DNA from 4 places in the Pseudomonas sp. DTU_2021_1001937_2_SI_NGA_ILE_001 genome. Region 1 is predicted to be linked to each of the others. Evidence: predicted binding sites of a transcription regulator. Region 1 holds the regulator's gene; each other region holds the start of a gene.
What was found. The regulator FliA, encoded in region 1, starts transcription of late flagellar genes. The targets are predictions, from matches to a motif close to CTAAAGTTTNNNNNNNNNNNGCCGNTAA.
Positions count from the first base shown of each region.

Region 2: a site for FliA is predicted at 3,142-3,169, ahead of RRX38_RS18050 (methyl-accepting chemotaxis protein). Genes of this name have one in related genera too.
Region 3: a site for FliA is predicted at 3,448-3,475, ahead of RRX38_RS03045 (methyl-accepting chemotaxis protein). Genes of this name have one in related genera too.
Region 4: a site for FliA is predicted at 2,790-2,817, ahead of RRX38_RS23250 (methyl-accepting chemotaxis protein). Genes of this name have one in related genera too.

Region 1 is NZ_CP135971.1:1,944,464-1,949,841, forward strand. It holds gene RRX38_RS08100 (chemotaxis protein CheA) at 1-864, opposite strand, end outside; gene RRX38_RS08105 (protein phosphatase CheZ) at 900-1,685, opposite strand; gene RRX38_RS08110 (chemotaxis response regulator CheY) at 1,706-2,080, opposite strand; gene fliA (RNA polymerase sigma factor FliA) at 2,315-3,055, opposite strand; gene fleN (flagellar synthesis regulator FleN) at 3,052-3,888, opposite strand; gene flhF (flagellar biosynthesis protein FlhF) at 4,004-5,344, opposite strand; gene flhA (flagellar biosynthesis protein FlhA) at 5,356-5,378, opposite strand, start outside.
Region 2 is NZ_CP135971.1:4,149,596-4,154,973, forward strand. It holds partial or broken gene RRX38_RS25100 (methyl-accepting chemotaxis protein) at 1-1,121, opposite strand, end outside; gene RRX38_RS18050 (methyl-accepting chemotaxis protein) at 1,190-3,106, opposite strand; gene RRX38_RS18055 (16S rRNA (uracil(1498)-N(3))-methyltransferase) at 3,369-4,076, opposite strand; gene tatC (twin-arginine translocase subunit TatC) at 4,073-4,855, opposite strand; gene tatB (Sec-independent protein translocase protein TatB) at 4,852-5,304, opposite strand; gene RRX38_RS18070 (twin-arginine translocase TatA/TatE family subunit) at 5,308-5,378, opposite strand, start outside.
Region 3 is NZ_CP135971.1:679,364-684,741, forward strand. It holds gene RRX38_RS03025 (serine hydrolase domain-containing protein) at 1-909, shown strand, start outside; gene RRX38_RS03030 (restriction endonuclease) at 903-1,856, opposite strand; gene RRX38_RS03035 (hypothetical protein) at 2,011-2,301, shown strand; gene RRX38_RS03040 (hypothetical protein) at 2,658-2,999, shown strand; gene RRX38_RS03045 (methyl-accepting chemotaxis protein) at 3,575-5,197, shown strand; gene ftrA (transcriptional regulator FtrA) at 5,298-5,378, opposite strand, start outside.
Region 4 is NZ_CP135971.1:5,285,753-5,291,130, reverse strand. It holds gene RRX38_RS23265 (hypothetical protein) at 1-369, shown strand, start outside; gene RRX38_RS23260 (hypothetical protein) at 722-1,438, shown strand; gene RRX38_RS23255 (hypothetical protein) at 1,538-2,248, shown strand; gene RRX38_RS23250 (methyl-accepting chemotaxis protein) at 2,830-3,951, shown strand; gene RRX38_RS23245 (response regulator) at 4,024-4,389, shown strand; gene RRX38_RS23240 (STAS domain-containing protein) at 4,394-4,711, shown strand; gene RRX38_RS23235 (chemotaxis protein CheA) at 4,715-5,378, shown strand, end outside.

The sequences.
Region 1 (5,378 bases):
ACTGGCGGTCGGCGCGGCGGCCGTCACCGTCGGTGCCTGGGCGGCAACACCGCCGTCGAAGGAACCCTTGCCATGCAACTGGTCGAGCAGCGCTTCGAATTCGTCGTCGGTGATTTCGTCACCGCCCGGCGCAGCAGCGGCCGACGCTGCTGGCGGGGCACTCGGCGCGGACGCCGCTGTGGCCTTGCCGGCATCGAAATTGCCCTTGCCATGCAGCTGGTCGAGCAAGGCTTCGAATTCGTGGTCGGTGATCTCGTCGCTTTCTACCGCGCCCGCTGGGGCGGCTGGTGCGGGTGCGGCTGCCGCGGCATCGCCTGCCGGGCCGTGCAGTGCATCGAGCAACTGATCGAATTCAGCCTCGGTAATCAGGTCGCTGTCGTCGGCAGTGGCCTCGACAGCCTCGGCGACCGGCGTCGGCTCGCTGACCGGCTCGGGCGCGGCGACAGGTGCGGGTGCAGCAGGCGCGTCAGCCGACTCGGGTTCGGCGAGGCGCGCAAGTGCCTGCAGCAACTCTGGGGTAGCCGGGGTGATGTCGGTGCGCTCACGCACCTGACCGAACATGCTGTTGACGGTATCCAGGGCTTCAAGCACCACGTCCATCAGCTCTGCGTTAACGCGTCGTTCGCCCTTGCGCAGGATGTCGAACACGTTCTCGGCGATGTGACAGCATTCCACCAGCTCATGCAGCTGGAGGAAGCCGGCGCCCCCTTTTACAGTGTGAAAACCGCGAAAAATTGCATTGAGCAAATCCGCATCGTCCGGTCGACTTTCCAGCTCGACCAACTGCTCGGACAGTTGCTCTAGAATCTCGCCGGCCTCTACCAGAAAATCCTGAAGGATCTCTTCATCGGCGCCGAAGCTCATGGGGGGTGCTCCCTAAAATTGACCGTCAATTGACCTTAGAAGCCAAGACTCGATAGCAAGTCGTCCACGTCATCCTGCCCGGAAACGACATCTTCACGTTTATCGGCATGAATCTGCGGACCTTCACCCTGAGCGGTATGTTTTTTCGGATCTTTTTCTGCCTGCATGGCTTCGTGATCGTGCTCGATGCCAGCGAAACGATCGACATGGCTGGCCATCAGCACCAGCTTCAGCAGATTGCTTTCAACTTCAGTGACCAGTTGCGTGACCCGCTTGATCACCTGGCCGGTCAGGTCCTGGTAGTCCTGGGCCAGCAGAATGTCATTGAGGTTGCCCGCGACCGCATGGCTGTCCTGCTCGGCTCGAGTCAGGAACACATCGACGCGACGCGCCAGGTCCCGGAACTCTTCGGCACCGATCTCGCGGCGCATGAAGCGACCCCAGTCGGCGCGCAGCACCTTGGCTTCATCGCTGAGGCCATTCATCATCGGCGCGCTCTGCTCCACCAGGTCCATGGTGCGGTTGGCAGCCCCTTCGGTCAGCCTCACAACATACGACAGACGCTCGGTGGCATCCGTGATCTGGGACACTTCTTCGGCTTGCGGCATGTGCGGATCGATGTGGAAATTGACGATCGCGCTGTGCAGCTCGCGCGTCAATTTGCCGACTTCCTGGTACAAGCCACGGTCGCGAGTCTGGTTGAGTTCATGGATCAGTTGCACGGCATCGCCGAACCGGCCCTTTTCGAGGCTGGCGACGAGTTCTTGCGCATGTCTTTTCAGGGTCGACTCGAAGTCACCCAGTGAATCTTTGTTATCCATAGCACCCTCGCGGCATGCAATCAGCTATTGACGCGCTCGAAGATCTTTTCGATCTTTTCTTGCAGGACTTGCGCCGTGAAGGGCTTGACCACATAACCGTTCACACCGGCCTGGGCGGCCTCGATGATCTGCTCACGCTTGGCCTCGGCAGTCACCATCAGCACAGGGATGTTCTTCAGGCGCTCGTCCTGACGGACATTGCGCAGCAGCTCGATCCCGGTCATGCCCGGCATGTTCCAGTCGGTCACCAGAAAATCGAACGCACCACTCTGCAACATAGGCAGCGCGGTCAGGCCGTCATCGGCTTCCGACGTGTTGGTGAACCCCAAGTCACGCAACAGGTTTTTTATGATCCGCCGCATCGTTGAAAAGTCATCAACGATGAGGATTTTCATGTTCTTGTCCAATTCGACCTCCAAGCAGTCTTTAACGGGCCCGCTCCCCGGACCCGCTGTTCACTCAATACGAATACAGCCCATCTTCGACCACACCCCTGACAGCCAAGTATCAGGACACGCACAAGACGCCCGCAGCCCCCCTCACGGAGTCGACTGACAGGCTCCTGCCTTGTCTGGATGCTTGCCTAACCTGATGCAGCCGGTCTGAAACCAGAGAAAACCGCGAGCGCCTCAACGCGCGCGCCATTCCCCCAGACGCCCCCGCAGACGCGCTGCACACTGGCTGTGCAACTGGCTGACTCGCGATTCACTGACCCCCAGGACCTCCCCGATCTCTTTGAGGTTCAGTTCCTCGTCATAGTACAACGCCAGCACCAATCGCTCACGCTCCGGAAGATTGGCAATGGCATCGGCCAAGGCATTCTGGAAGCGTTCATCCTCGAGATCTCGGGAGGGCTCCAGCGAACCGCTGGCGCCATCCTCATGCAGCCCGTCATGTTCGCCATCCTGCAGCAGGTCGTCGAAACTGAACAGCCGGCTACCCAAGGTGTCGTTCAAGATAGCGTAATAATCATCAAGACTTAACTGGAGTTCGGCAGCAACTTCATGATCTTTAGCGTCGCGACCCGTTCTTGCCTCAATTGCACGTATTGCATCACTGACCATACGTGTATTGCGGTGCACGGAACGCGGTGCCCAGTCGCCTTTGCGCACCTCGTCGAGCATCGCGCCACGGATGCGGATGCCGGCGTAGGTCTCGAAACTGGCCCCTTTGCTGGAGTCGTATTTGGTCGAGACTTCCAGCAGGCCGATCATGCCGGCCTGGATCAGGTCCTCGACCTGCACACTGGCAGGCAGACGCGCCAGCAGGTGATAGGCGATGCGCTTGACCAAGGGTGCGTAACGCTCGATCAGTTCGTACTGTGAGTTGCGTGACGCCTTGCTGTACATCTGATAGCCGCTTGCTGTCATTGGACCGGTCCTGCTGCGCTGGTCTGGTGAACAAGTCGCTCGACGAAGAACTCGAGATGCCCGCGCGGGTTGGCAGGCAGTGGCCAGGTGTCGACCTTCTGGGCGATGGCCTTGAAAGCCAGCGCACACTTGGAGCGCGGGAAGGCCTCGTAGACCGCACGCTGCTTCTGTACCGCCTTGCGCACGCATTCGTCATAGGGCACGGCACCGACGTACTGCAGGGCCACGTCGAGGAAGCGGTCAGTGACCTTGGTCAGCTTGGCAAACAGGTTGCGCCCTTCCTGCGGTGTCTGCGCCATGTTGGCCAGGACCCGGAAACGGTTCATGCCGTAGTCACGATTGAGCAGTTTGATCAGCGCGTAGGCGTCGGTGATCGAGGTAGGCTCGTCGCAGACCACCAGCAGCACCTCCTGGGCGGCGCGCACGAAGCTCACCACCGAGTCGCCGATGCCCGCGGCGGTATCGATGACCAGCACGTCGAGGTTGTCGCCGATTTCGCTGAATGCCTGGATCAGCCCGGCATGCTGGGCCGGGGCCAGGTGCACCATGCTCTGCGTGCCCGAGGCGGCCGGCACGATGCGCACCCCACCCGGGCCCTGCAAGAGCACATCGCGCAGCTCACAGCGGCCTTCGATCACATCGGCCAGCGTGCGTTTGGGCGTCAGGCCCAGCAGGACATCGACGTTGGCCAGGCCAAGGTCGGCATCGAGCAGCATGACACGGCGCCCAAGCTCGGCCAGCGCCAGTGAGAGGTTCACCGAAACGTTGGTCTTGCCCACGCCACCTTTGCCGCCGGTCACGGCGATAACCTGTACAGGATGCATGCTGCCCATGTTATTTCTTTACCTTGTCATGCTTGGACCGAAACCACATTACGGGCTGCACGTTCCGTGTCGAACAATGCCTGGCAGACCAGCGATGCAGACGCTTTTCTTTATTTTCCATCGTTTACCCCACTCGCTTGCCGGGGGTGTGATAGAGGTCGGCGAACATGTCCGCCATCGCCTCCTCACTGGGTTCATCCTGCAGCTGCACGCTGACCGCACGGCTCACCAGCTGGTGACGCCGCGGCAGATGCAGGTCGTCAGGAATCCTCGGCCCATCGGTCAGATAGGCCACTGGCAATTCGTGAGCGATTGCCAGGCTCAACACTTCGCCAAGGCTGGCGGTCTCGTCCAGCTTGGTCAGGATGCAACCGGCCAGGCCACAGCGTTTGTAGCTGTGGTAGGCCGCGGTGAGCACCTGCTTCTGGCTGGTGGTGGCCAGCACCAGGTAATTGCGAGCGCGGATGCCACGCCCGGCCAGGCTCTCCAGTTGCATGCGCAGGGCCGGATCGCTGGCCTGCAGGCCGGCGGTATCGATCAGCACCACGCGCTTGCGAATCAGTGGCTCCAGAGCCTGGGCCAATGACTGTCCAGGATCGACATGGGTGACCGGCACATTGAGGATTCGCCCGAGGGTCTTGAGCTGCTCCTGGGCACCGATACGGAAGCTGTCCATGCTCACCAGCGCGACGTTCTGCGCGCCGTACTTGAGCACGTAGCGGGCCGCCAGCTTGGCCAGGGTGGTGGTCTTGCCCATGCCGGCCGGGCCGACCATGGCGATCACGCCGCCCTCTTCCAGAGGCTCGATCTCCGGCACGCTGATCATCCGCGCCAGGTGGGCAAGCAGCATGCGCCAGGCATGCTTGGGATCGTCGATTTCCGCCACCATGTCCAGCAGGTCGCGCGACAGCGGGCCGGACAGCCCGACACGCTGCAGCCTGCGCCACAGGTTGGCCTGTTGCGGACGGCTGCCTTGCAGCTGGGTCCAGGCCAGCGAGCCGAGCTGGACTTCCAGCAGTTCGCGCAGACCATTGAGTTCCGAACGCATCGATTCGAATACGCGCTGGCTGATGGCCTGCTCCGCTGCCGACGGCGACGGCGCAGGTGCAGCCGCGACAGGAGGACGCGGCAACTCTTCGAGGGTCGGTTCGATGTGCTTGTCGGTGGCGCTCAGCGGCAGGCCGGAGAACAGCTGGCGGTTGGTCGCCGCATCGGCCTCGCTACGGCTGCCGAGCTCGGCCTGCGCGGAAACGATGCGCGACTGGGTCTTGCGCAGCTCGTCTTCGAGTTCCATGTTCGGCACACGCGGGGCCAGTGCGGACAGTTTGTAATCCAGGGCAGCAGTCAGCTCGACACCGCCGGCGATACGCCGGTTGCCGATGATGGCCGCTTCGGCGCCCAGCTCATCACGAACCAGTTTCATGGCTTGACGCATATCGGCGGCGAAAAAACGCTTAACTTGCATGACTCACTACCTCAGCCATTTGGCCCGACAGTCG
Region 2 (5,378 bases), 2.2 Mb from region 1:
CGCCGGGCGGTATCCAGGTCGCGGCTCAGGTCGCCCTGGGCGATGCGCTGTGCCGCTGACAGCGCGTGGCGCAAGGGCAAGAGAATCTGCCGGGTCATGACCCAGGCTGCCAGTAGGCCGAGCAGCATCGCCAGGCCGGCCACGCCGGCCAGCAGGGTGCGTGAAGCGGTGGCCTCGTGGTCGCGCAGGGTGCCTTGCTGACGTACCAGGCTGTCCACCGAATCGAGCATCTGGTCGCCCAGCGCATCCATGTTCTGCCGACTCTGTTCGACCTGCTCCTGTAGGGCGCGAAACTCGCCGAGCAGCGTCTTGTAGTGCTGCAAGGCCGTTTCGGCCGGCTTGAGTGCCTGGATGTTCTCGTCGGCCTGGTCCTGGGAGATCTGCGCGAGTTCCTTGATCGACTCGTCGATGGCCGCCATGGCGGCGACCTCATCCTGCGCCTTGCGGCTCAGGGTGTAGGCCTGGACCTGAAAGCGCGCCAGCTGGATCTGCTGGCGCAACTGGCTGAGGTTGGTCAGCTCTTGCAGGCGCTCGCCGTTGTCCTGCTCTTCGCTGACCGCCTTGAGCACTTCACCTTCGAGCTGCCGCACCGCTTCCAGGGCCTGCACCGACTGCTCCTGCAGGCGCTGCGCACTCTGATCGCGGCTCTCGCGCTGCTTGCCCATCGCCTCGAAGGTCCGGGTCATGTCGCTCAGCAGGCGATTTTGCGTGTTCAGCAGGGTCAGGCTGTCTTCGCTGTCGATCGCCTGGCGCAGCGGGGCCAGTTGGCCTTGCAGCTCGGCCAGGCGCTTTTCGACTTGCCTGGCGGTTTCCGGCGAACTGTTCAGGCGATAGAGAATGCGCTCGCTGCGCAGGTCCTTGGTCAGGCTGCCGAGTCCGGCGATGGACGACATGGATTCCGAGCGTTCGATCATGGTGTCCAGGCCATGCCAGCCGGTGAGGGTAATGGCCAGGGTCAGGCTCAGCACCAGGCCGAAGCCCAGCGACAGTTTGGCTTTGACGCTCAGGTTATCGAGCGAGCGTTGAGGGTGTGAAAACATCGGGATTCTCCTGCTTATGAATGCGTCATGAGCGCATCGGCAGGAGGGGGGAGCGGGTGACCTGAACAGGTCGTAGGGCATTTCCGAACGCGGCGCGAGTGTGATACCGCTCGCGTTATGCCGCCCGGTGGCCCGGGCGGCACGCAGGTTCAGACCTTGAAGCGGCCGACCAGGTTCTGCAGATGGTTGCCCAGGCGCGCCAGCTCGACGCTGGAGGCGGCGGTTTCCTCGCTGGCGGCGGAGGTCTGCTGGGAGATGTCGCGCACGTTGATCACGCTGCGGTTGATCTCTTCGGCGGTCGCGCTCTGCTCTTCAGCCGCGGCGGCAATCTGCTGGTTCATCGACTGGATGGCCGACACGGTGCGGGTGATGTTTTCCAGCGAGGAGCCGACACGGCGGGTCAGTTCAACGCTGCTGCCGGTCAGGCCCAGGCTGCTGTCCATGATGTTGGCCACCTGCTGGGTACCGCTCTGCAGGCCGGCGATCAGGGCTTCGATCTCTTCGGTGGACTTCTGCGTGCGCTGCGCCAGGCTGCGCACCTCGTCGGCCACCACGGCAAAGCCACGCCCGGCTTCGCCGGCCCGCGCCGCCTCGATGGCGGCGTTGAGGGCCAGCAGGTTGGTCTGTTCGGCCACCGACTTGATGACGTCCAGCACGCTGCCGATCTTGTCGCTTTCCTGCTTCAGTTCGCTCATCGCCTGGCTGGAGTTGCCCATGGCCGACGACAGGCGCTCGATCTGGCTGATCGCCTCATTGACCACCCGGTCGCCCTCGCGGGCCTGCTGGTCGGCAGCACCGGCCGCTTCCGAGGCCTCTTCGGCGTTGCGCGCCACTTCCTGAACGGTAGCGGTCATCTCGTGCATGGCGGTGGCCACCTGGTCGGTTTCGACCCGCTGGCTGTTGACCCCGGCGCTGGTCTGTTCAGTGACCGCCGAGAGCTGTTCGGCAGCGCTGGCGATCTGTGTCACGCCATCGCGGATACCGCCCACCAGGTCGCGCAAGCCCAAGGTCATGCGCTGGATGCTGCCCTGCAGCTTGCCCAGTTCATCGCGACGCTCCACTTTCAGGTCGCGGCTGAGGTCGCCGGAGGCCACGCGCTCGACCACTTCCAGGGTGTCTTCCAGGGGCTTGGTGATCTGCCGGGTGATGACCCAGGCGGCGAGGATGCTGAACAGTACGGCCAGGACGGTGGCGATCAGGATCTTGTTCACCGCGTCGGCACTTTCCTGGTCGCGGTTGCGGTTCTGTTCCGCCATCAGTTCGTCGTTGGTCTTGATCAGACGTTCACCCAGTACCGCCATCTTCTCCATGGCCGCCTTGCTCAGGGCCTGGGCGTCACGGTACTGGCCGACGGCGGCACGGTAGCCTTTCAGGCCTTCCAGTGCCTTCTGCAAGGTCGGCAGGAAAGACACCGGAATATCGCCAGCCAGGGTGTTGATGCCGGTCATCGCTTCATCGATGGCGGCATTGGCGTTGGCCTCGAATTCCGCCCGACCGCTGTAGGTGTAGCCGCGCACCTGGAAGCGTGCCTGCTGGATCTGCTTGCTGACGCCAACGATGTTGTTGAACGCCAGGATGTCGAAGTTCTTCAACAGTTCGGCCTCGATCGCGTTGACCTCGGCCACGGCCCTGTCGGCGGCGTCGCCCATCAGGCTGCGCGTGCCTTCGCGGGTCTCGATGGCCTTGCGCATCTCTTCGAAGACCTGGCGGTATTCGACGATGGTCTGCAACTGGGCATCCAGCGCCTTTTGCGGCCCCGGGCTGCGCGCCAGCGAGCGCGACTTCTTCATCGAGTTGTCCATGTCGTTGATGGACGCTTCGACAGCCTTGGCGGCTTCCGGTGTCGCCTGGGTCTCGTAGCGCTGGCGAGCGATGCGCAGCTCCAGGGTACGCTGGTTGACCATGGACATCGCGGCGATGCGCTCGGCGCGCTGGATCAGGGACTGAATGCCCAGCCAGGCGGTCAGGCTGATCGCCAAGGTCATCAGCACGACCAGGCCGAAACCGATGGCCAGCTTCATACGGACACTTGCGTTGGCGAGACTCTCGCTGATCCAGCGTTGCATGGGAACTCCTTGGGCGTAGGCAGGAACGTCTCAGGCCATCGGCCGTTTCCCCGCAAACTGTAGTCTCTCAGTCAATTAAATGACGGCTGGCGCCGTCGAAAAACCGCTGCCGCTCGCTGGCGTGGCGTTGCGCAGGGAGATGGGCGGGCAGGGCACGGGGCATCCGGTTGCAGGGGCCTCAGGCGCGACAAGGTCAGCACTGTCGCCGCCTCTACAGTGGGCATGAGGTGGTCCTGCGGCTCAAGCCGCGCCAGGAACGGCGCTAGAACAGCCGCGACAGCAGGGCGGTCACCGCCGTTTCCACTCGCAGGATGCGTTCACCCATCTGCACCGGCGCCAGACCGGCCTTGCCCAGCAGCTCGACCTCGTAGGGAATCCAGCCGCCTTCGGGGCCGATGGCCAGGGTTACCGGATGTTCCACGGCGCGCGGGCAGACCGGAAAGTCCCCGGGGTGGGCGACCAGGCCCAGGGTGTCGCGGGCCAGGTCGGGCAGGCGGTCTTCGACGAAGGGCTTGAAGCGCTTTTCGATCAGCACTTCGGGCAGCACGCTGTCACGGGCCTGTTCCAGGCCGAGAATCAGGTTTTCGCGAATGCTCTCGGGCTGCAGAAAGGGGGTTTGCCAGAAGCTCTTTTCCACCCGGTAGCTGTTGACCAGGATCAACCGCGGTACGCCCATGGTCGCCACGGTCTGGAACACCCGGCGCAGCATCTTCGGGCGCGGTACGGCCAGTACCAGGGTCAGTGGTAGCTTGGCCGGCGGCGGGTTGCCGAGGGTGACGCGCAGTTCGGCCTCACGCGGTTCCAGGCGCAGCACCTCGGCCTGGCCGAGCAGGCCGCCGATGCGCCCGACACGCAGGCTGTCGCCGACTTCGACGCGCTGCACGTCCTGCATGTGGGTCAGGCGGCGATCACGCAGGATCACCCGGTCGGCCGCGATGAAGTCGGCCTCCTCGAGCAGCAGCAGGTTCACGACAGCGGCGCTGGCGGCTGGTCTTGCTTGGGGTCGTCCGGATGTTCGCCGCGCTTGCTGATCATGCCGCTGCACAGCACGCCCAGCTCGAAGAGCAGCCACATCGGCACCGCCAGCAGGGTCTGGGAGAAGATGTCCGGTGGGGTGAGGATCATGCCGACCACGAAGCAGCCGATGATCACATAGGGGCGGATCTTCTTCAGGTAGATGACGTCGACCACGCCGATCCACACCAGCAGCACCACGGCCACCGGAATCTCGAAGGCCACGCCGAAGGCGAAGAACAGGGTCATGACGAAGTCCAGGTAGCTGGCGATGTCAGTCATCATGGCCACGCCTTCGGGCGTCACACTGGCGAAGAAGTGGAAGATCAGCGGAAACACCAGGAAGTAGGCGAAGGCCATGCCGGTGTAGAACAGGATGATGCTGGAGATCAGCAGCGGTACGGCGATGCGCTTCTCGTGCTTGTACAGCCCCGGCGCGATGAAGCCCCACACCTGATGGAGGATGATCGGCATCGCGGCGAACAGTGCGACCATCATGGTCAGCTTGAACGGGGTCAGGAACGGCGAAGCCACATCGGTGGCGATCATCGTCGCGCCTTCTGGCAGGTAGGCGCGCAGCGGTGCCGACACCAGGGTGTAGATCTTCTGGGCGAAGTAGAACAGGCAGGCGAAGATCAGAAACACGGCCGCGACACAGCGCAGCAGGCGGGTGCGTAGTTCGGTGAGGTGCGAGACCAGCGGCATGGGCTGGTCGTGTTCCGGAATGTCGCTCATGGGGCTCGCGAAGGCTGTGACGATTCGGTGGACGCCGCCGGGGTCGCCGGGCTGATCGGCGCCTGGGGCTTGGGCTGTTTTTCCAGGGTCAGGCGCGGCCTGGCCGGTGCTTCGGGCTCTGCTGCCGGGGTTTGCGGTTGCAGTTCGACCGGTTGCGGGTTCGGCTCGGCGGCGGCAGCGTCACGGTTCAGCGCCTCTTCCTGGGGCGGGTTGAACAGCTTGCGGGCCTCTTCTTCCAGCGACAGGATGTGCTCGTTGTGCAGTTGCCGACGGATCTCGTCGGCGCCGATCTCGCGTTCGACTTCCTGCTTGATGGCGTTGAAGCTACGACGCAGGCGGCCGATCCACAACCCGGCGGTGCGTGCAGCCCCCGGCAGGCGCTCGGGACCCAGCACGAGCAGCGCCACGAGGCCGACCAGCAGCAGTTCGGAGAAGCTGATGCCGAACATGGATCAGACCTGATCCTTGCGCTGCGGCTCCTGAACCCTCTGCGCCTGGGCGTCGATGGTGTGCGGCGGGGTCT
Region 3 (5,378 bases), 1.3 Mb from region 1:
TTGCGCCTGGCCGAGCTGGGCCAGTTGGACCTGGACGGCGCGGTCAGTGACTGGCTGGACTACTTCACCCCGCGCCTGGCCGACGGCAGCCCGGCACGCATCAGCCTGCGCCAGCTGCTGTGTCACACCGCCGGCCTTGGCTACGGCTTCGAACTCCCACCCGGGCATGCCTACTGGCGGGCCGGGGTGTCCGATGGCCTGGACAGCGCGACGCTGAGCCTGGAGCAGAATCTGCGGCGGCTGGCCGAGCTGCCGCTGCTGTTCGCGCCGGGTAGCGCCTGGCGCTATTCACTGGCCACCGACGTGCTCGGTGCGATGATCGAGGCCGCCAGCGGGCTGCCTTTGGCCGCTGCTATCCAACTGCATGTCACAGGCCCCTTGCAGATGCAGGCCACCGGCTTTGCTGGTGACCAGCACCTGGCGCGGGCCTACAAGGACACTTCAGGGCTGCCGGTGCTTATCGGCGAGGATGACACCCTGCAGCTGGACGGCGGCGTGGCAAGGCTGAGCGCCCGGCGCATCTGGCAGGCCGACGCCTACGCTTCGGCCGGCGCCGGACTGGTGGGCACGGCGGATGATTACCTGCGCTTGCTGGAGTGCCTGCGCCAGGGCGGCGCTCCGCTGCTGAGCCCGGCCAGCACGGCATTGCTGCTGGGAAATGCGCTGGGCGATCTGCCCATGGCCAGCCGCGGTCCCGGCTGGGGCTTCGGCCTCGGCCCGGCGATTCTCACCGACCCGCGCCGCGCCGGTCAGCCGCAAGGCCCAGGCACCTGGGGCTGGTGCGGCCTGTACGGCTGCCACTACTGGGTCGACCCTCAGGCGCAACGCAGCCTGGTGGTGCTGACCAATACGGCGGTGGCGGGGGCCTGGGGGGCCTTGGCGGATGGCCTCGTGGCGGCGCTTTATTGATGGGGCTGATTGGCTCGGTGCTTTGCCACAACGGGCGGCGTGGGGGTGAGCGGTGCGCGGTAGGCGCGAATCCCCCGGCACTGGGGGTAGTCGCTGCAACCCCAGAACTGCCCGCCCGCGTTGGGGCCGGTGCGGGCCGTTTTCATGAGCATGGGTTTCTTGCAGTGCGGGCAGCCGGGCGCCATCGTCGATACGGGTGCGGGTGCGGGTGCGGGTGCGGGAGGCGCTGGCATTGCTGGCTGTGCTGGCGGCATCGGCGCCTCAGGCGCCGTTACCGGACTGCCGGACGGCTCGACACGTTCGTCGATCCAGCGCTGCAGTACCGCACCATCGACCAATTGCAGGTTACGGCCGTGCCCGAAGTCTTCGGCAGCACGGGTGAAACGCCCGCTGGTGACCACGTAACCGCCTACTGCGCCTTCGGCGGCCATTACGCCGTACAGCTCACGTACGACGGCGACGCCTACTTGCTGTGCGCGCCAGTGCTTGCACTGCACCAAGTAGGTTTCGCCATCACGCTGCAAGCGCAGGTCCACCCCGCCATCCGGACCTGCGCCTCGGTTCTCCTGGACCACGAAGCCCTGGCGCCGCAGCGCTTCCCCTACGGCCAACTCAAACTCCCGCCACGTGAGGTTGACCAGTTTATTGCCGCCCGGCTTGGCGAGGGACTCCAGCAACTGGCGGCGCTTGCGTCGGCCCACGAACGACGCCACCGCAGCACTGGCGAACACCAAGGGCAGAAAGAACTGCCCGAAGGTGGCCATGCCCTTGAATGCTGAACTGATCAACGCCTTGTCGATGTGTCGCGGGTCTACCCCCACTGGGGTGGCGGCCAGGGCGTGCAACAGCGCCGCAGAGGTGATAGCCAAGGCAACGTTGGCCCACCAGGGCAGGACGCTGGCGAGCTGCAGCAGAGCAGTAAATGGCGAGATTTTCTTAGGTGACATGGCGGGGCTGGACACATCCGTGTAGGGCGCTGACCGCGCCGTCGATAGCGCGATCAGTCAGGCGACGACTGGCTGAAAGGGGTGGGTGATAGCCATATAATATCATGGTAAAAGTGTGTCGGAAATTTCATCCAGCCCGCCAAGGAAAGCACCCATGATAAAGGCAGTCACTTGCACCCTTGCGTTACTCGCGTCCGTTTACTGGCTGCCGCTGCAAGCCAAGGAAGCCCAGGTTTCCGATGCCGAAATCGTCCAGCGCCTGATCGACGCGTCGATTGCCGGTTATTCCGGCGCCTGCCCGTGTCCGTACAACACGGCGCGTAACGGCAGCCGCTGCGGCAAGCGCAGCGCCTACAACCGCGCTGGCGGCTATACGCCGTTGTGCTACGAGGAAGACGTGAGCAAGAGCATGGTGCAGGACTATCGCAAGCGCATGAAACTCTAGGTTTTGTACGAAAAGTCGGCGAGCGAATGTCAGGCAAGGCGCAACGAGCGAAGCGAGTAACAGCCGTAGGCTGACCCGAAGGGCGAGCGCCAGCGAGTCAAAACAGGCGAGGAACGGTCGGAGTCGCGGGCGACTTTACTGGAGTAAATGAGCATTCCGACCGGGTGGCGATCCACCGGGCTGGCGATCCAGCCTGTTTTTAACGCAGCATGGCCGAGCGTAGGCACTTTTCGTACAAAACCTAAGCCACTGGCTCGAATGCCGAGCACCACCTAACCTGATGCATGGAACCCCTGGCCGGGCGCTCCCTCAAAAAGGTGTCGCTCAATAACCCATCCAGGGATCAGGAGGCGTGTATGTCCAGGCACAACGTTGTCGAGAGTCTGTACGCATGGGTGATGATCGTGGCGATCATCAGTGTCTTCAACATCCAATACCTGATAAACGCCTTCCTCATCGGTATCTTCCTTTGCCTGGCCTATGTGCCGGCCTATCGCCTGCTGGGCCAGACCGTGCAGAACGTCGAACGCCAGGTGCTGCTGCGTTTCGTCGGTATCGGCTTTCTCATGGCCCTTGTGGCGCTGTGCGTGCTCGGTGACGAGTCACGCGGCAACGCCATGGTCGCGACCCTGCTGGGCTACGCGGCGGCACGCCCGGCACGGATGATGGTGGGCAATTATCTGCTGGCGGAAGATTGAGCAATCGCCCTCATGCTCCGGTGTAAAGCGTAATCGACTGCTCCCGATACGCTGGGTCGGGTTCTCGCCAAAAGGGGCGTGACTCGCGTGTCGGATCACTTACCCGCCTTGCGTTGCCACTTGACCACTGCCATTTTTGTTCAGGCTTGTGAATGACCTGATCGGGTTTCTAAGTAGCGGTGGCAGTTAATTGCTAATGGGTCTCATGACAGACTAGGCCGTTGCGCAGTGGATCACTTGTCAGGCGAGACGTTGATTTAATTCAGAAATGACGTACGTGTTGTCGACGGTCACTCGTTTATTTTCCATCCGAACGTTAGTATGGCCATTTTTAAAATAACGCGAGCCGCGAGCTGTTTTTGGAACGGCTTGCTGGGTCCGAAAATGTCCGACCTTGCCTGAGGCTGCCAGCCTTATGGGGGACAGCGAAAAAAACCTCCGCCGCACGCTAAAGCCCAGCGCGCGATAGACGATAAGCAGGTGTAAACCTGCATGAAAATCTGCTTGCCCCTGCCATAACTATACGAATACGCGAAGCCACACACGGACGCATGGCTGAGTCTGGAGCACCCCTCATGTTTAATAAACTTAGCATTTCGCAAAAGCTTTACCTCAGTTTCGCCACCGTCTGCGTCATCATTGCCATTCTGGTAGCAGGTGCCTATAGAGGGTTTGAACAAGTTCAAGAGGCCACGGACAGCAACCTGCATACTTATCAGGTACTGGGTGACACTCAATCGGCGCTAGAGCAGTTGATCAATATCGAAACCGGTATGCGTGGCTTCGTTATTGCGTCCAAGGACACTTTTCTGGAACCGCTTATTGCTGGGGAAAAAGTTTTCGCTGAAAAACTTCAGTCACTCAGAAAGTTGACCGCCGACAACCCGGAGCAACAACGACGCTTGTCACAGCTGGATGAAACACAGAAGCGCTGGATGAACGAGGATGTCAATCCGATCATCGCGCTGCGCAAGGACCTGACCGCCCGCAATCAGCCGGATGACGAACTGGACAAACGCATTACCGCCGGTGCCGACAAGGCCAAGATGGACAGCATGCGGGCGACCCTGGCTGAGATCAAAGGCGCCGAGAACCAGTTGCTCGTCAAACGCAGCCAGCACATGAAGGACGCGAAGGACTTGGCGTTGATGATCCTGATCTGGGGTGGCCTGGCTGCCGTCGTCTTGTCGCTGGTCATGGCTGCGACCCTGGCGCGCAGTACCACGGCACGCCTGCAGTTGGCCATTGATGCCGCTACCGCGATTGCCAACGGCAAGCTGGATACCGTGATCGACACCAGCAGCCATGACGAGCTGCCGAAAGCCTTCGACCGCATGCAGAAGCGCCTGCGTGAGACCATTCAACAGATCAACCAGGCCGCGCGCGAGCTGGTGGTTGCCGTGCAGCAGATCTCCGGTGCTTCCACGCAGCTGTCCGGGGCCATTCATGAGCAGTCGACTTCAGCCTCGGCGATGGCTGCGACCATCGAAGAGCTGACCGTCAGCATCCACCACGTGTCGGAGAACGCCGACGAGGCCCACCAGATCGCCAGCCAGTCGGGCGAGCAATCCAAGGAAGGCGCACAGGTCATCGAGAGCACGCTGTCGAGCATGAGCGGCATCGCCAAGACCGTGCAGCACTCCTCGGCGCAGGTCGCCGACCTGGGTCAGCATTCGGAGCACATCTCCTCGATCATTGGTGTGATTCAGGGCATTGCCGACCAGACCAACCTGCTGGCGCTCAACGCCGCCATCGAGGCTGCACGTGCCGGCGAACAGGGCCGTGGTTTTGCCGTGGTGGCCGATGAAGTGCGCCTGCTGGCACAGAACACCGGCAAGTCGACCAAGGAAATCTCCGGCATGATCGAAAAGATCCAGGCCGGGGTGCGTGACACCGTCGAAACGATGCGCAGTGGTGTGGATGAGGTGAACCAGGGCGTGGCCATGGCCGGTACGGCGGGGCAGGCGATCATCGGTATTCGCGACAGCTCCAGCAAAGTGCTGCATGTCGTCGACCAGATCTCCTTCGCCCTGCGTGAGCAGACCGCTGCCAGCCAGGACGTAGCGCGCAGCGTGGAACGTTCGGCGCAGATGGCCGAGCAGAACAACCAATCGGTGCAAGAACTGCTGAAAACCAGCGGCAACCTCAACACCCTGGCCGCCGGCCTGCAGCGCGAAGTGGCCAAGTTCCAGGTCTGAACCGGAAAGGCCCGGTAGGGGCTTCAGCCGCGAAGAGCCCAGCGCAGCCTTCGCAGCCGAAGCCGTTCCTGCATCCTGCCGCTGGGTAAGCCGCGTCTGGTCAGGCCCGGGCGAACTGCTTGCGGTAGCTGGTGGGGCTGACCCCGACCAGATTGCGAAAATGCCGCCGGAACGACTCCTC
Region 4 (5,378 bases), 2.2 Mb from region 1:
TACCAATACAACAATACAGAAATCCTGCTTCAATACTTTGTAATTGGACTTTTCTCGCTTTATATCATCATCGCGTTATATATGGAGTCACTCATCGCCATTTTTCTTGGAGCAGCCTACCTGCAGGCCAGTAGGCTGTTCAACCTCATGAGCTGGAAGAATGCAAAGCCGCAAACTATAACGAGCGCCCCATGGACTAAATTTGACACCATGCTCATTGATCGAAAACACAACTTTATCGTGCTAAGAACCGAAAAAATCGCACATGAATTTAAGTTATATTTTATTGAAGAAACGCACCTCGAACGCCATATAGCCTACCTGAAATCGGTATTACGGCCTAACATTCGGCACATTGAGAAAAAATAAAACTTGCACATAAAATCTCACCAGCCTGACGACTTTCAGATGTACATCTAAACGTGCAACCACATCATCTCCTTAGATTACGCCGTCTCAAAATTCCTCATGCATTGACTGGGAGTGCTCCGCAATTGACACGCTGGCAACGACCTGAGACGACTGAGTTACAAATTTGGTATCCGCCCACTCTGTTGCCCACTAAACACTTGAACTTAAGTTATCGCCTTCAATCCTACCTCAGACTTTTTACGCAGGACAGTAATGAGAGGCTGACAGAATCATCCTGGTTTATCACTCATGAAAATCGCGACAGCGCACAACCGATCCTGGTCATACCTTAGAGACTGGAGCACCCTGGATGTCACTAAAAACGATAATCGCGAGCGAAAACGCAGAACATTTAGAGGATACCGAGAGCCTCGGAATTCAGCCTATGGATGAATGGATAATAAAATGCTTGGACGGCGGCAGAAAGGAAACGCGAAATACGAAGATTTTTTTCACGACGCTGATTTTACTAATATGGATAATCGCGAGCTGGTTCATAGCGTACGGCTCGGAGGACGGTTCGCTTCTGGCAAAATCTCTCGCCATCTTCTGTACCTGCTATCTTCTTATAGCCATGAAGCTAGCATTTCAAAAATCAGTTTTTCACTACATTCTCTACCCCACTCACTGCCAATATCATTACTCTCTCGACCACCCCAAAAACATGGAGAGCGTTCTAAGACACATCGTAATCGGATTCTTCATCACTGTTTTCAGTATTGCACTCTACCTGCAATCTCTGCAAGTTCTGCTGTTTTGTATCATCTATCTAATCTACAATGGCGTAATTCGTCTATGGCATTGGAAACGCCCTGCCCCGCAGCTGATCAAAAGTGCTCCTTGGCAAGACTTCAAGACCGTGATCATCGACCGCAAGTATCGAATCGTCATGCTACTGATCGACGAACCCACCATCGGCTTTGAGGTACGCCTACTCGACGACCAACATGTGGAGCGTTATCTGGCCTTCTTGCAAACGGTCTTGCCACCCCATGTGCGATACCGAGAAGAGACGTGGGAATGGTAATACATGACGACGCATGCTCGTCGCGCCTTAATATTCAAACATGCACTTTAACAAACAGCACCTCTATTCACCCCAGACAAGCATACCGGAGCACTCAGCGTGGAACACTTCATGGGCCAGCGAGACGCCCTCACACAGTCCAAACTCATGAAAGACTCGCAACCTGCCCCACTCAAGTGGACAATCAAAGCCATTCATGCGTCACGCAAATCAATTCTATTCATAAGAAAAGTTCTTATCGGAATCATCTTATTTGCCTGGACCGCTGTGGCATGGGTTGCATTGACAGGTTCGGAAGATAGTCGAACATTCGCCTCCGCGCTGGCGTTAGGCGCGACCTTCTCCTCACTTTTGGCCCTGAGACTCTTTCATCAAAAATCCGTCTTCCACTATGTCGTCCACGCCACCCACCTGCAATATACCCACTGCCTTGACTACCCTGAAAATGCAGAAGCCCGTTTTAAACGGTCGATCATCAGCCTCTTTGTCGGCGTTGCTGTCGCTGCCGTCGTTCTGAAATCTCTGTCGGTCTTTGTGATAGGCACCGCGTACTTGCTCTTGAACGGCGCGCCACAATTGATGTGCTGGAAACGACCCGAACCAGAACTCGTCGTCAGCCCGCCTTGGAAAAAATTCCAGCGGATGATCATCGATCGCAAGTATCGACTCGTCGTGCTTCTGATCGACGACCCCACCATCGGCTTCAAAGCTCACCTGCCCGATGACGCGCATCTGCAGCGCTACGTGGCGTTTCTCAAGGCTGTGCTGCCGCCCCATGTCCAGTACAGCGAAGAACGCTGGGAGTGGTAAGGCGTGGAAATCATCCCACCCGCATCGACCTGCCGAGGGCGGGGTTATGCCTTTGGCCTCTGCGTCAGTCACTCCGCCCGCGGCTGTCATCGCGCGATGCAGCTGCGCTGTCGGGAATCTCCCTTTTCTTTATAGGGGTATCCGACTAAGATCGAAAAAACGATTCAGCCGAAAAATAATATTAATCACTCTCATTAAATATTTTCATGAACAAAAATACTTAGAACCCTTATAGTCAGCACCCTATCGAATTAGTGGACACACTAGGCTGCTCCCCTAGATGCCGCATAGCATTGCTGCAGCCGTCTGCCAATCACCCCTGCGACGTAGGCCTTCATATTTTCGTCATAAAAACCCGACGGAAGCGCTCACCCCTGCCTACAACCCTTAAGGAAATTTCCTATGCGTGTGTATGAAACACACGTTTTGCATCTGCGCTCTAAGCCAGGAACTTACTGAATCGCCAATCTTTTCTTGATGCATCATGCACTGGATCCAAGAAAAAATTCGGCGAAAAATTTTGTAAAACCGTTGGTCCGGCTTAAGGGTTACCCCGATATTGGCGTCAATTTGCCACCGATATGATCCTCGAACTTTCCAGTTTTCGAATGGATGCGAGGATGTTGATTAATCTTGCTCTTTGGGTCGGCATCGCCATTGGTGCTACAGGACTGGTAGTCGCACAAACCACCGTCGTGATCATCGGCCTCGCGGTCATCGCCGCCGCCACCTTGGCACTGCATCTACGCAAACCGGCAGCACCGCCCCCGGCCATCGACCCCGTCGAACGCGTTGCAGCGACCTCGCAAGCGGATATCCCTGCCCTGCTGCACACCGTGGTCCCCAGCTGGAGTGACAGCATCGCGCAAAGCCGCGATCTGCTGCAGAGCAACATCAGCGATCTGTTCGAACGCTTCAGCAATATCGCCAGCCGCCTCGAAAGCAGTCTTGGCAATTCCGAGAACATTCTCGCTAATGGCGGGGTCGGGGCCAGCCTGCGTGATGCCAACCAGCGCCTGGCGGAAGTCACCCGGGCATTCGAGACCAGCAGCCAGCGCCAGCAGACACTCATCGGCACCATCAGCCAGCTCGGCAACTATGCCGACCAGTTGCAGCAGATGGCCAAGCGAGTGCAGGAAATCGCCAGCCAGACCAACCTCCTGGCCCTCAACGCGGCCATCGAAGCCGCCCGTGCCGGTGAGCATGGCCGGGGCTTTTCGGTGGTGGCGGATGAAGTGCGCAAGCTGTCTTCCCTGTCGGCGGAAACCGGCCAGGGCATGGACTCCAAGGTCGAAGAAATCAACCACGCCATCCAGTCCACCATCACCGCCGCCGCCGAGCTGGGCGAAAACGAGCGCAGCAACCTGGAGTTCCTCGACGCCTCGGTCACTACCGTCATGGGCCGCCTGGAGGAAAACCTCAACGAGCTGTCCAGTGCCTCCAATGACCTGCAGCGCGATGCCCGCGATACTCAGCAGGACATCCAGGCCATCATGGTCAACCTGCAGTTCCAGGACCGTGCCGACCAGATGCTCGACCACGTACAGATCGACCAGCAGCATTTGCTCGATGCCCTGCGCAACCAGGACGACAGCCTGCACGATCCGCGCGCCTGGCTCGAACGCTTGCACCAGCGTTTCACCACCGAGGAAGAGCGCCACGGGCGAACCCAGACCAACGCCAGCGAAGTCACCTTCTTCTGAGCGGCGTCAATGAGTGAAGCCTGGTTTACCAGAATTATTGACTACAGCCTTTCCTTAGCGAGGACCTGAAACATGGCCAAGACCGTAATGATCGTCGACGACTCCGCTTCGATGCGCCAACTGGTGAAGATGAGCCTGACCAGCGCCGGCCACCAGGTCATCGAGGCCAGCGATGGCCGTGACGCGCTCAGCAAGCTGACCGGGCAGAAGATCAACCTGATCATCAGCGACGTCAACATGCCCAACCTGGATGGCATCGGTCTGGTCAAGGCCGTCAAGGCCCGCCCGGAATACCGTTTCACGCCCATCATGATGCTGACCACCGAGAGCGAGCAGTCGAAAAAGGCCGAAGGCCAGGCGGCTGGCGCCAAGGCCTGGATCGTCAAGCCCTTCCAGCCCCAGCAGCTGCTTGCGGCAGTCGAAAAGCTGATGGGCTGAGCCCATGTTTACCCTCAGCCAGCCGTCCCCTGAAGCTCCGGCCCTGCTGCAGGCGGCCGGCGACCTGACCATCTACGAAGTCCAGCAGGCCCATGAGCAGCTCAAGGAGCTGCTGGCTGCCGATGCCCCGGCCTGGCAGCTGGATCTTTCTGGCATCGGCGAGCTGGACAGCGCGGGGGCGCAGCTGTTGCTTGCCCTGCACCGGCACCTCACGGAGCAGGGCCAGCCCACCGAGGTGGTGGCGGCTTCGCCCAGCGTGATGGAAATGGCCGGGCTGCTGGCTCTGGATATGCTCCACCCCATGCCCCCTGGCGAGGATTGACCGATGCTCAGTGGCGATCAGTGGAATCAATTGCTGCAAGGCTTTCTGGATGAAGGCCGGGATCTGCTCAAGGACGCCGAGGACAGCCTGTTGCGGCTGGAGACCTCTCCCGATGACGAAGACGCCGTCAACCAGTTGTTCCGCGCGGTGCATACGCTCAAGGGTTCAGCGGGCATCTTTTCCCTGACCGCACTGGTCAATCTGACCCACCATCTGGAAAGCCTGCTGATGCTGGTGCGCGATGGCCAGCTGACCCTGACCTCGCAAATGACCTCACTGATGCTGACCTGCATGGACGAACTGAGCACCCTGCTCGAAAGCGTCGATGAAAGCGGCCAGCTGAACGTCGATGAATCTCGCCACGCGCCGCTGATTGCCGCCCTCGGGCAGGCCCAGGGGCACGTTCCCGCGCCCATGGAGACGTCCACACCGGCCGTTATCGAAGCCAAGGTCGAAGACGCAAACGATTGGCGCATCAATATCGAATTCGCCCCTGAACTCTTCGAGAACGGTTTCGACCCTGCAGCCTTCGTACGCTACCTGAGCAAGCTCGGCACGCTGACCCGCGTACAGACCCGAACCGATCGCCTGCCTGCCCTGCACGCACTGGACCCGCACCAGTGCTACCTGGCCCTGGAGATCGAGCTGCACAGCTCGGCCGGCGAGC